One region of the Planococcus donghaensis genome, then DNA from elsewhere that is predicted to be linked to it. Evidence: predicted binding sites of a transcription regulator. Region 1 holds the regulator's gene; the other holds the start of a gene.
The links. The regulator NrdR, encoded in region 1, represses ribonucleotide reductase genes. The targets are predictions, from matches to a motif close to AACACNATATATNGTGTT.
Positions count from the first base shown of each region.

Region 2: BCM40_RS07400 (vitamin B12-dependent ribonucleotide reductase) is a predicted target of NrdR. The motif match lies at 4,010-4,027, and genes of this name have one in related genera.

Region 1 is NZ_CP016543.2:1,267,203-1,272,876, forward strand. Features, by position in the region: gene polA (DNA polymerase I) at 1-956, shown strand, start outside; gene mutM (bifunctional DNA-formamidopyrimidine glycosylase/DNA-(apurinic or apyrimidinic site) lyase) at 972-1,841, shown strand; gene coaE (dephospho-CoA kinase) at 1,851-2,456, shown strand; gene BCM40_RS06355 (glyceraldehyde-3-phosphate dehydrogenase) at 2,557-3,576, shown strand; gene speD (adenosylmethionine decarboxylase) at 3,892-4,275, shown strand; gene nrdR (transcriptional regulator NrdR) at 4,389-4,865, shown strand; gene BCM40_RS06370 (replication initiation and membrane attachment family protein) at 4,877-5,674, shown strand, end outside.
Region 2 is NZ_CP016543.2:1,474,478-1,480,151, reverse strand. Features, by position in the region: gene BCM40_RS07410 (M24 family metallopeptidase) at 1-809, opposite strand, end outside; gene aroQ (type II 3-dehydroquinate dehydratase) at 842-1,282, opposite strand; gene BCM40_RS07400 (vitamin B12-dependent ribonucleotide reductase) at 1,418-3,976, opposite strand; gene BCM40_RS07395 (lipoate--protein ligase family protein) at 4,163-4,942, opposite strand; gene BCM40_RS07390 (rhodanese-like domain-containing protein) at 5,099-5,482, shown strand; gene gcvPB (aminomethyl-transferring glycine dehydrogenase subunit GcvPB) at 5,640-5,674, opposite strand, start outside.

The DNA of each region.
Region 1 (5,674 bases):
CGGATGTTTTAGAAAAATTAGAAGGTCAACACGAAATTATTTCTCATATTTTAATGTATCGTCAATTAGGTAAACTATTGTCTACTTATATTGAAGGTTTGTTAAAAGAAATTCATGAAGATGGCAAAATTCATACCCGCTTTCAACAAGCGCTCACGACAACTGGGCGATTAAGTTCGATTAACCCAAACTTACAAAACATTCCGGTTCGTCTAGAAGAAGGACGCAAAATCCGTAAAGCTTTTGTACCCTCAGAACCAGGATGGGTCATGGTAGCAGCCGATTATTCTCAAATTGAATTGCGCGTACTTGCTGATATGTCAGAAGATGAACGACTCGTACAAGCCTTTAAAGACGACCGAGACATTCACACGACCACTGCGAGCGATGTTTTCCATGTAGCTGAAGAAGAAGTAACGAGCGATATGCGCCGAGCAGCTAAAGCGGTTAACTTTGGAATTGTTTATGGGATTAGTGATTATGGCTTGTCTCAAAACTTAAATATTCCGCGTAAAGAAGCGGCGGCTTTTATTGAGCGTTATTTTGCTAGCTTCCCAGGCGTGAAAAGTTATATGACGAACATCGTGGCAGATGCAAAACGTGATGGCTTTGTCACAACTTTGATGAATCGTCGCCGGTATTTAGCAGATATCACAAGCTCAAATTTCAACTTGCGTAGCTTTGCAGAACGGACGGCGATGAATACGCCGATTCAAGGCAGTGCAGCGGATATTATTAAAAAAGCCATGATTGATATGGATGCAGCGATAGAACGTGAAGGATTACAAGCACGCATGCTTTTACAAGTTCACGATGAATTGATTTTTGAAGCACCCCCTGAAGAATTAGATCAACTGATGAAATTAGTACCTGAAGTTATGGAAAATGCTGTGAAGTTAAGTGTTCCATTAAAAGTGGACATTGCTCACGGTTCCACTTGGTACGATACTAAATGATAGGAGGGCATCGATATGCCTGAACTTCCAGAAGTCGAAGGAGTCGTTCGGCAAATCCGCCCCGTTTCGATTGGAAAGAAAATTGAAGCTGTAGCGGTGTCGGACGTGATCCGCTTATCAAAAGAAAATGGCAAAGAAGCTATTATTAAACGAATAGAAGCTGACGGCTTTATCAACAGCTTAACCGGTGCACAAATCGTCCGTGTAGAACGACGTAGCAAATACATTTATTTCACATTGCGTAAAGACAATGAATTTTTGTTAGTTAATCATTTAGGAATGTCTGGAGCTTGGTTTTATGTCGACCAGCTTCAGTCGATTCCTGAAGATAAATTTCGACGCCATGTCCACATTGTGTTGACTTTAAGTGATGGAAATTTGTTAGCGTTTTCAGACATTCGTCGATTCGGAGAAATGCGAGTCTTGCAAGAAGAAGGTGATTTCCCTCCTTTATTATTAATGGCTCCTGAACCTTTTCATGAAAGTGCACTTGCGCATTTTTTAGCTATGGCAGAAAGTCCGAAATATAAAAATAAAGCCATCAAAGAAATCATTATGGATGGTCAAATTATTTCTGGTTGCGGCAATATATACGCGACAGAAGCTTTGTTTAAAATGAAGATTCATCCGAAACGTGCTGCGAGTCGCATTAGCCGAAAGCGAAAAGTAGAACTATTTGAATCGATAGTTGCCATTTTGCAAGAAAGCATTAGAGCAGGAGGTAGTACAATTTCAGATTACCGTGATATTAACGGGGAATCAGGCAACATGCAAAATCGTTTTGGTATGTATGGAAAAAAACAATGTGCAGATTGTGGCACAGCGACAAAAACCTTGAAAATTGGCGGTAGGGCTTCTGTGTATTGCCCGACGTGTCAGAAATGAGGAAAAATAATGATTATAGGATTAACAGGTAGTATTGCTAGCGGAAAAAGTACTGTATCCGAAATGTTGAAAAACGAAGGCTATCCAATTATTGATGCGGACCTGGTAGCAAGATTAGTAGTCGAACCAGGTTCTGAAACACTTGAACAAATCAAGCAAGCATTTGGACCTGAAGTCATTAGTTCAGACGGTTCGATGAATCGGGCAAAAGTTGGAGAAATTATTTTTAATGATCCGGTTAGTCGAAAAACCTTAAATGATATTATTCACCCAGCAATTCGGCAAGAAATGCTCAAGCAACGCTATGAATTGCTTGAGCAAGGATATAAAACAATTATTATGGATATCCCGCTATTATTCGAAAGTCGTCTACAGTATTTAGTAGATAAAATCTTAGTCGTCAGCGTGACGGAAGAAAATCAATTTAAACGACTAGTTGAAAGAAATGGTTTTTCAGAAAAAGAAGCAAAAGCACGCATTAATTCACAGTTGCCAATGTCTGTGAAAGAAGATGGAGCAGATGCGGTTATTTACAACAACGGAACTCTTGAAGAAACGAAACAACAATTAAGTCGGATTTTAGAAAATTGGCAAGCCACTTCTGAAAAAGAATAAAAGATATGCTTTTTAAGGTTCTCTAAATAAGCAATTGTGTTATACTATATTAGAAATTAAAAACATAAGTATAACTTAATTACAAACGGGGGATTCCTACATGACAGTTTCTATTGCAATTAACGGGTTTGGCCGTATTGGCCGTATGGTTTTCAGACAGGCGATAATGATGGATGACGTTACAATTACAGCAGTCAATGCCTCATATCCAGCTGAAACCCTTGCGCATTTGATTAAGTATGACACAAATCACGGCACCTTCTTAGGTGACGTATCTTCAGAAGAAGATGCATTAATTGTTAACGGGAAACGAGTGCAGTTAGTAAGTGAACGCGACCCTTTGAATCTGCCATGGCGAGAAATGGGCATTGACATCGTAATCGAAGCGACTGGAAAGTTCAATTCGCGTGAAAAAGCGGCTCTTCATTTGGAAGCGGGAGCTAAAAAAGTAATCCTTACAGCACCAGGTAAACAAGAAGATATCACAATTGTTATGGGTGTAAATGATGACAAGTTAGATATTGAACATCACGACGTAATTTCAAATGCGAGTTGTACAACAAACTGTTTAGCGCCTGTCGTAAAAGTGTTGAATGATAGATTTGGTATTGAAAACGGTTTAATGACAACCATCCATTCGTACACAAACGACCAACAAAACTTGGACAATCCGCACAAAGATCTTCGTCGTGCTCGTGCTTGTGCTCAATCGATTATTCCCACTTCTACGGGTGCCGCGAAAGCGCTGTCATTAGTGCTGCCAGAATTGCAAGGGAAACTTCATGGCATGGCATTAAGAGTGCCAACCCCGAATGTATCGTTAGTTGACTTGGTTGTCGACTTAGAGACAGCGGTTACAATTGAAGACGTGAATCATGCTTTTGAAGAAGCATCGCAAAATAGTTTAGAAGGAATTTTAGGATTTACAATGGAGCCGTTGGTTTCAGTTGATTTTAACAGCAATCCGCAATCAGCCATTGTGGATGGTTTATCAACGATGGTGATTGGAGAACGAAAAGTGAAAGTGTTAGCTTGGTACGATAATGAATGGGGCTATTCCGCACGTGTCATTGATTTAACGAAAAAAGTAGCAAATGCGTTAGTGCTAGTATCAAAATAAAATAAAAACCCTATTTTCCGCTGTTTAAAGGGAAATATAGGGTTTTTCTTATGGATTTTTTTGGGGGAATTCAGGAATAATAAGATATTATTATTGCATTTACTATTAATACGTTTTATACTATGAATCGTAGTTGAAAAACGACTACCACTTCTGACTTTCCATCAAAGTAACTAGGAATTAGGAGCGTAAGATTTTTTATTCACATGACTGCTTAAAGGGTTAGGATCTCTTTGGACTAACTTTCCCCCGTGGTAGTCAACTTTGAATATTTTGCGCAAAAACCAAAATGATATCAAAGGGGGAAAACGAACCATGGAAACAATGGGACGTCACGTAATTGCAGAACTTTGGCAGTGTGATTTTGACAAATTAAACGATATGGATTTTATCGAACAAACTTTTGTTGATGCAGCACTCAAATCTGGAGCTGAAGTAAGAGAGGTAGCTTTTCATAAATTCGCACCACAAGGTGTTAGCGGAGTTGTGATTATCTCAGAATCTCACTTAACTATCCACAGTTTCCCAGAACACGGCTATGCGAGTGTAGATGTTTACACTTGCGGCGATCTTGATCCGACTATTGCAGCGGAATATATCGCAGAAGCACTAGGTTCAACATCACGCGAGCTTGTAGAAATACCACGCGGTATGGGGCCAGTAAGTGTTGAAAAATCCAAAGTTTCAGTAACAGCATAATCCATTTAACAAAAACACGTAAGCAGAGGATAAAATCCTCTGCTTTTTCTATTTTTCTAAAGAATTTTTGTTATACTATATAGACCAGATAGAGAAGTTAGGGAGATGTCAAAATGAAATGTCCAGCTTGCCAACATAACGGCACACGCGTTGTCGATTCAAGGCCAATAGACGAAATGAAGTCAATCAGAAGAAGAAGAGAATGCGAAGCTTGCGGATATCGCTTTACCACTTTTGAAAAAGTGGAAGAGATGCCACTGATTGTCGTCAAAAAAGATGGCTCGCGTGAAGAGTTCAGCCGCGAAAAAGTTTTACGTGGGTTAATTCGTGCGTGTGAAAAGCGGCCAGTATCTCTAGAAGTGCTGGAAGAAGTTGTATTCACAATTGAAAAAGACCTTCGACGCGAAGGCAATCCAGAGGTAAAGTCTGAAGAAGTTGGGGAGTTGGTTATGAACCGACTAGCAACCATTGACGAAGTGGCTTATGTTCGATTTGCGTCAGTGTATCGTCAATTTAAAGACATTACTGTTTTTATCGATGAACTTAAGGATTTATTAAATAAAGGACCAGAAGGCAAGAAAATCGATTGAGGTGGTGACTTATGACTGCATATTATAAAGAGTTGCAGCCTGCTGATCCATATCGTATTCGGTTGCCTTATCCATTTTCCAATTATGATCGGCAGCTTTTGACGCTATTGTATCAACCGATGATTGGTGCAGAGGCAATCGCATTGTATTTAACTTTGTGGGCTGAAGGCGAAGCATCGCGTGAAGAAACAACTCATTATACGTTAATGAATACACTAGGAAATCCCATCGCCAAAATATTTGATGCGAGAATTCAACTTGAAGCTATTGGGTTGTTAAAAACTTATAGAAGTAATGAAGGCGAACGCTCATTTATTTATGAGTTGTGCCCCCCGCTTGATCCGAAAACATTTTTTATGGATCCTTTGTTGTCGATGTTCTTGTTTAGTAAAATTGGAGAATCCTCTTACCGAAGAGTGCGGAATCGCTTTTTAGTGTACACCGAAATTCCAACGGATTACGAAGAAGTATCTCGTACATTTACGGACATATTTCAACCAGTACATGCCAAAGCAGGCTATCCATCTGTCAAAAAAGATTTACAAGAACGCAAAAAAGGCAATTATGAAGCCGATTCGGAATTTGATTTCGATTTACTAAGACAGGGCTTATCCGAGCAGTTAGTGCCTAAAAAAGTGTTGACCGCCACCATTAAAGATTTCATTACGAAACTGTCTTATTTATATAGTTGGGGACCGCTAGAAATGCAAAAAGTCATTTTATTAGCCATTGAGGACGATTATAAATTGACGGTAGAAGGTTTGAAAAAGTCGGCATCTGAGTATTATAAACTAACGGTATCTACGACT
Region 2 (5,674 bases), 210 kb from region 1:
GCTTCGCCATAGCCTTTAGACTTAATATAATCTCGAGCAATGGCGTCTGCTTCAATACCGCTCATTCCCGGACCAATTTTCTCCACACCTAATTCTTGCGCCTTTAATACAATATCATAAATTTCTTTCATTTGCTCTGACGGTTCGCCTACTGCAACCGTGCGGGTAATGTCGGATATGTAACCATTATACAAAGCACCAAAATCCAGTGTAATCATGTCACCTTTTTCAATGACTTTATCTGTGGCTACACCGTGAGGCAAAGCAGATCGCAGACCAGAAGCTACAATAATATCAAAACTAGATGACGTTGCACCTTGTTGTCTCATGAAAAATTCCAACTCATTGGAAACTTCCAATTCCGTCAGTCCTGGGCGGATAAAACCACAAATATGTTCAAATGTATCATCTGCAATTTTAGCAGCAGCTTTTAATACCGCTACTTCCTCAGCTGTTTTAACCATGCGGATTTTTTCAATCAAATTACTTATCGGTTCTAATTCACATGCTAATTTTTCTTTATAAAGCGCAGCTTGAGCATACGTCATGTAATCTTGTTCAAACGCAAGCGTCTCAATATCCATCGTTTTGATTGTCTTTACTACTTCATCTACTAGATTTTTTTCCGCTTGGATAACATCAAATTCTTTCACTTGTTCTCCTGCTTGTTCTGTATAACGGAAATCTGTAATGAAAACGGCTTTTTGTTGTGTGACTATTGCTAAGCCAGCCGTTCCTGTGAATTCAGTAATATAACGCAAATTATAAGGACTCGTAACTAGTACTGTTTCTACTTCGCGTTGTTTCATTTCATCGCGTAATTTTTGAAGTTTCAAAGTGTTCAACCTCTCTCTTGTTTGAAAATCAGCGCTTGTAGCGCCAGTTTGTAGACATCTTGACCAAATCCTACAATTTGCCCGATGGTGACTGGAGAAATATACGAATGGTGTCGGAATTCTTCTCGTTTATGAACATTTGATATATGTACTTCAATTACAGGCACTTGGATCGCCGCAATCGCATCTCGTATCGCAATACTCGTATGTGTGTAGGCACCTGCATTTAACACAATTCCCGATAAACCTTCATCGCCAGCTCCATGAATCCAATCAATCAGTTCTCCTTCATGGTTCGACTGTCGGCAAATCAACTCAATATGATGACGGTAGGAAAATTCCACTAGTTCTTGTTCTAAGTCGTCCAAAGTGAACGTTCCATACGCTTCTTTTTCTCGTTTGCCGAGGCGGTTTAAATTCGGACCGTTCAAGACCAGTACACGCATTCAATCTTCTCCTCCCTTTTATACATTCTTCATTATTTTAACATATCGGAACAATCGAGCAACTATTTATAAAAGCGCTTACGACTACATTAAATAAAAAAGCGGGGTGGCTAAATAGCCACCCCGCTCGTTCTATTACAATCCACATTTTAACTGAGCGTTACAGTTTGTACACGTATTGCAGCCACCCATTTCTTCGACTGTTCCTTTTCGGCAAACGGGACAAGTATCGCCCACTTCAGAACCGATTGTCACATTTGTTGAACGAAGGTCTTGGATTGTATCGATCAAAACAATCGGACGCTTACCTGTATCTTCTTGTTGTTGCTCTTCTTCGAAATTATTGTCTTCAGCTTTTAAAGTTAGAACTTGTGAATCACGGCTGCCATCGACATAAACCGTACCACCTTTTGCTCCACCTTTATACAAACGTTCATATACGCCTTCGACTTGTTCAACAGTATAACCACGAGGTGCGTTTACTGTTTTTGAAATCGACGAATCAATCCAACGTTGGATGATGCATTGAACATCTGCGTGTGCTTCTGGCGCTAAGTCCATTGATGTAACAAATGCTTTTGGTAAGTTTTCTTCGTCTGCATCAGGGTTGTTTTTCAAGTATTCACGTACAATATCAGCCTTCACCTCAATAAACTTGCCAAGGCGACCACTACGGTAGTACGTGAATGAATAATAAGGTTCAAGTCCTGTTGAAACACCGACCATTGTACCGGTAGATCCTGTTGGAGCTACAGTTAATAGGTGTGAGTTGCGAATTCCTTTTTCCAGGACCGCTTCGCGAACATGTTCTGGCATGCCTTGCATAAACCCAGTTTCCGTAAACGCTTTGCGAAGCGCTGCCGTTTCTTCATCTGAATTCCCCACTAAGAATGGGAAGCTGCCACGTTCTGCTGCTAAATCAGTCGAAACTTCATATGCTGCAGTAGCAATCGTTTTGAAGATTTGATCTACAAGTTCGTTGCCTTCTGGCGAACCATATTCTTTGTCACAGTAGATTAGCAAATCAGCTAATCCCATAACGCCGAGACCTACACGGCGTTCGCCAAGTGCTTGTACTTGGTTTTCTTCAAGGAAATATGGTGTTGCATCAATGACGTTGTCTTGCATGCGAACGCCAACTCGAACGGTTTCTTTCAAGCTTTCAAAATCAATCGTTTTTGTTTTTGGATCCGCAAATTGTGCCAAGTTGACCGCAGCCAAGTTACACACAGAATACGGAGCTAACGGCTGTTCACCACATGGATTTGTTGCAACGACTTTTTGGCCATATGCTGCCGCATTTGTTTTTTCATTGGCATTATCGATAAAGAAAATGCCTGGTTCTGCAGAATACGTAGCACAAATATTGATCAAGTTCCATAGTTCACGTGCTTTCATCGTGCGGTAAACACGGACGCCATGGCCCATACGTTCCCATTCACGAACATCGCCAACTTCTTGCCATTTTTCATTGTAAACAGCCATTTCATCTTTTGAATACGATTCAACTGCTGGGAAACGCAACTCGAAATCAGCATCGTTTTCAACAGCTGTCATGAAATCGCTCGTTAACGTTACAGAAATATTCGCCCCTGTTAAAAACTCTTCATTATGAACAGAATACGTTCCACCGTCGCGCAATTTAGCTTCAGCATCACGCATAATTTTCTCATTGAATCCGCCCATACCAGGAATTGTACGGTAGTTTAAGATTCCTTGATACATGGCTTCTTCTTGAGCTGACAATGCCTTGAATTTCAATTTATCATGAGCTAATTTTTTAATCGTCTCATCTTGCGTATTTTCGATCAAATAACGCAAAATGCGTGGATTTTGCATTTTCGAAATGATAAATTCTGCAATATCTGGATGCCAGTCTGCAAGCATGATCATTTGAGCACCGCGTCTTGATCCACCTTGCTCAACAAGATGCGTCAATTTCGCAATATCATCCAACCAAGAAACTGACCCTGATGATTTGCCGTTAACTCCACGAGCTAACGTATTACGGGGACGAAGTGTAGATCCGTTTGTTCCGACACCGCCACCACGACTCATGATTTCCATTACTTGTTTGCGGTGGTCCGAAATACCTTCGCGCGAATCTGCTACAAACGGCATCACGTAACAGTTGAAATACGTTACATCTGTATCTGCTCCTGCTCCGTAAAGAACTCGTCCAGCCGGAATGAATTTCAACCCAACCAATTGCTGATAAAATTTCTCGAACCATTCTTGACGCTTTTCAGGAGTTGTTTCTACCGAAGCTAGTCCTGTAGCGTTACGTTTCGCAATCTGCTCGTAGAACACTTCCATCGGCTTTTCAATCACGTCGATTGGACGATTGACGATGCCTGCTTCTTGTTCTTGCGGATTGTCAATCGCGCTTCTGTAATCTTCCTCAATCCAAACTTGAGCTTTGTTAGCTTGTGTATCAATAGATACAATATATCCAAGGCCACGAGCTGGAAATTTCGGATCTTCTTTGACAGTTAAAACAACAAAATCACCTGCTTTAAGTGTCTTTTTTTCCGTATCCTTAAAAGAATAGCGATCGATCATGACAAGACGAGAGACCCCTTTGTGCGTTAACTTCATATCTGGTGTAATTTCGTGCACTTGCGGAAACGTCTTAATATCTTCGTTTAAAGCTTGTGCGTTTAATGAATAATGGGATTGTGTGGCGGAAACCATTTGACAATTCCTCCTTTGTGATATATGGAGTCGGATACTATATATAGTATTACTTCGATTCCCATCATACTACATATTGAAACTTGTTTACAATAACAAGTTTCTGCTGGAAAATCCGAACGAAGTAAAAAGCTTTATTTATCAAGGTTTTTAGCACATGCACGCAAAAAAATAAGGCTAAAGACTCTACGCCCGAAAATTCCATTCAGAATTGGCATATTTTTTTTCTTCTAAAGCCTTGACTTCGGCAAGTTGTTGCTCCGTCAACATGTAGGGTTCTAATTCAACCGACAACGCTTGTTCAAATCCAGCTTTAAATGCCACTACACATTCTTCTGCGGTGGCAGGTTTATCACGTAACGAATTGATCGCGACTGCTTTTTCAGGAATTTTGACGCGCATCCGCTCTTTCGCTTCTTCGTTTTGAAATTTAAAAACCGACAAGAGCTTTTCAGCATCCAAGTCGATTAAAATAGCCCCGTGCTGTAAAATAACTCCTTTTTGGCGGGTTTGGGCACTGCCAGCTACTTTTTTCCCTTCAACGACCATTTCATACCAACTTGGTGCATCAAAGCATACGGCTGATTTTGGTTTTTTTAAATCGGCTCGTTTGTCTTCGGTATCAGGTACGGAAAAATAAGCTTCCAATCCCAAATTCTGAAACCCTTTTAATAAACCTTCGCTTAGCACACGATAGGCTTCGGTAACAGTTTCCGGCATATCCGGATAATCTTCACTAACAATAATGCTATATGTAAGTTCATGTTCATGAAGCACGCCACGGCCGCCAGTCGGTCGACGAACAAATCCAAGCCCTAATCGTTTCACAGCTTCCATATCAATTTCTTTTTCTACTTTTTGAAAATAACCGATTGAAAGGGCTGCAGGCTGCCAACCATAAAACCGAATAACAGGCGGAATAAGCCCTTGGCTATGCCAATTTAATAAAGCTTCATCAAGCGCCATATTAAAAGATGGGGTACCTTTACCTGAATTTATAAACATCCATTTTGGATATTTCACAAGATCGCCTCCTATTTCCGATAATTAGTGTAACATTGGCATTGAATATCCGTCATCTCTTCTCTTATAATAAAAGAAGATGAGAAAGGGGCAAGATCATTGGAATTTTTGTACATTACAATCGCAGTACTATTGGCAATCATTATTTATGCGGTAGTTACGTATTTCCGCATGAAAAAAGCTGTCACGAACTTGACACAAGAACAATTTATCGAGGGCTACCGCAAAGCGCAATTAATTGACGTACGCGAGCCAAAAGATTTTGCGGCAGGACATATTCTTGGAGCGCGTAATATTCCACAATCACAATTACGTCAGCGCTACAAAGAAATCCGCGAAGACAAACCGGTTTATTTATATGACCAAAACGGAGCACGCAGTGGCCGGGTTGCTATTTTCTTACAGAAAAAAGGCTATAACCAATTGTTCCAACTGCAAGGCGGGTTCAAACAATGGACTGGCAAGATCAAATCTAAAAACTAAATTTTAAAACCCTTCCACGCATTGCTGGAAGGGTTTTTTCGGTCTTTGCGACTATTTCTATTCCAAAACAATAACAACCACTCAGAGCGGTTTTAAGAGGATTCGCTTTAACGTAAAAAAGACGTGAGCCACGATGGCCAACACGTCTTTTTGTTTTCTATTCAGCTTTACGGTAACGAAGCACTGGTTGAC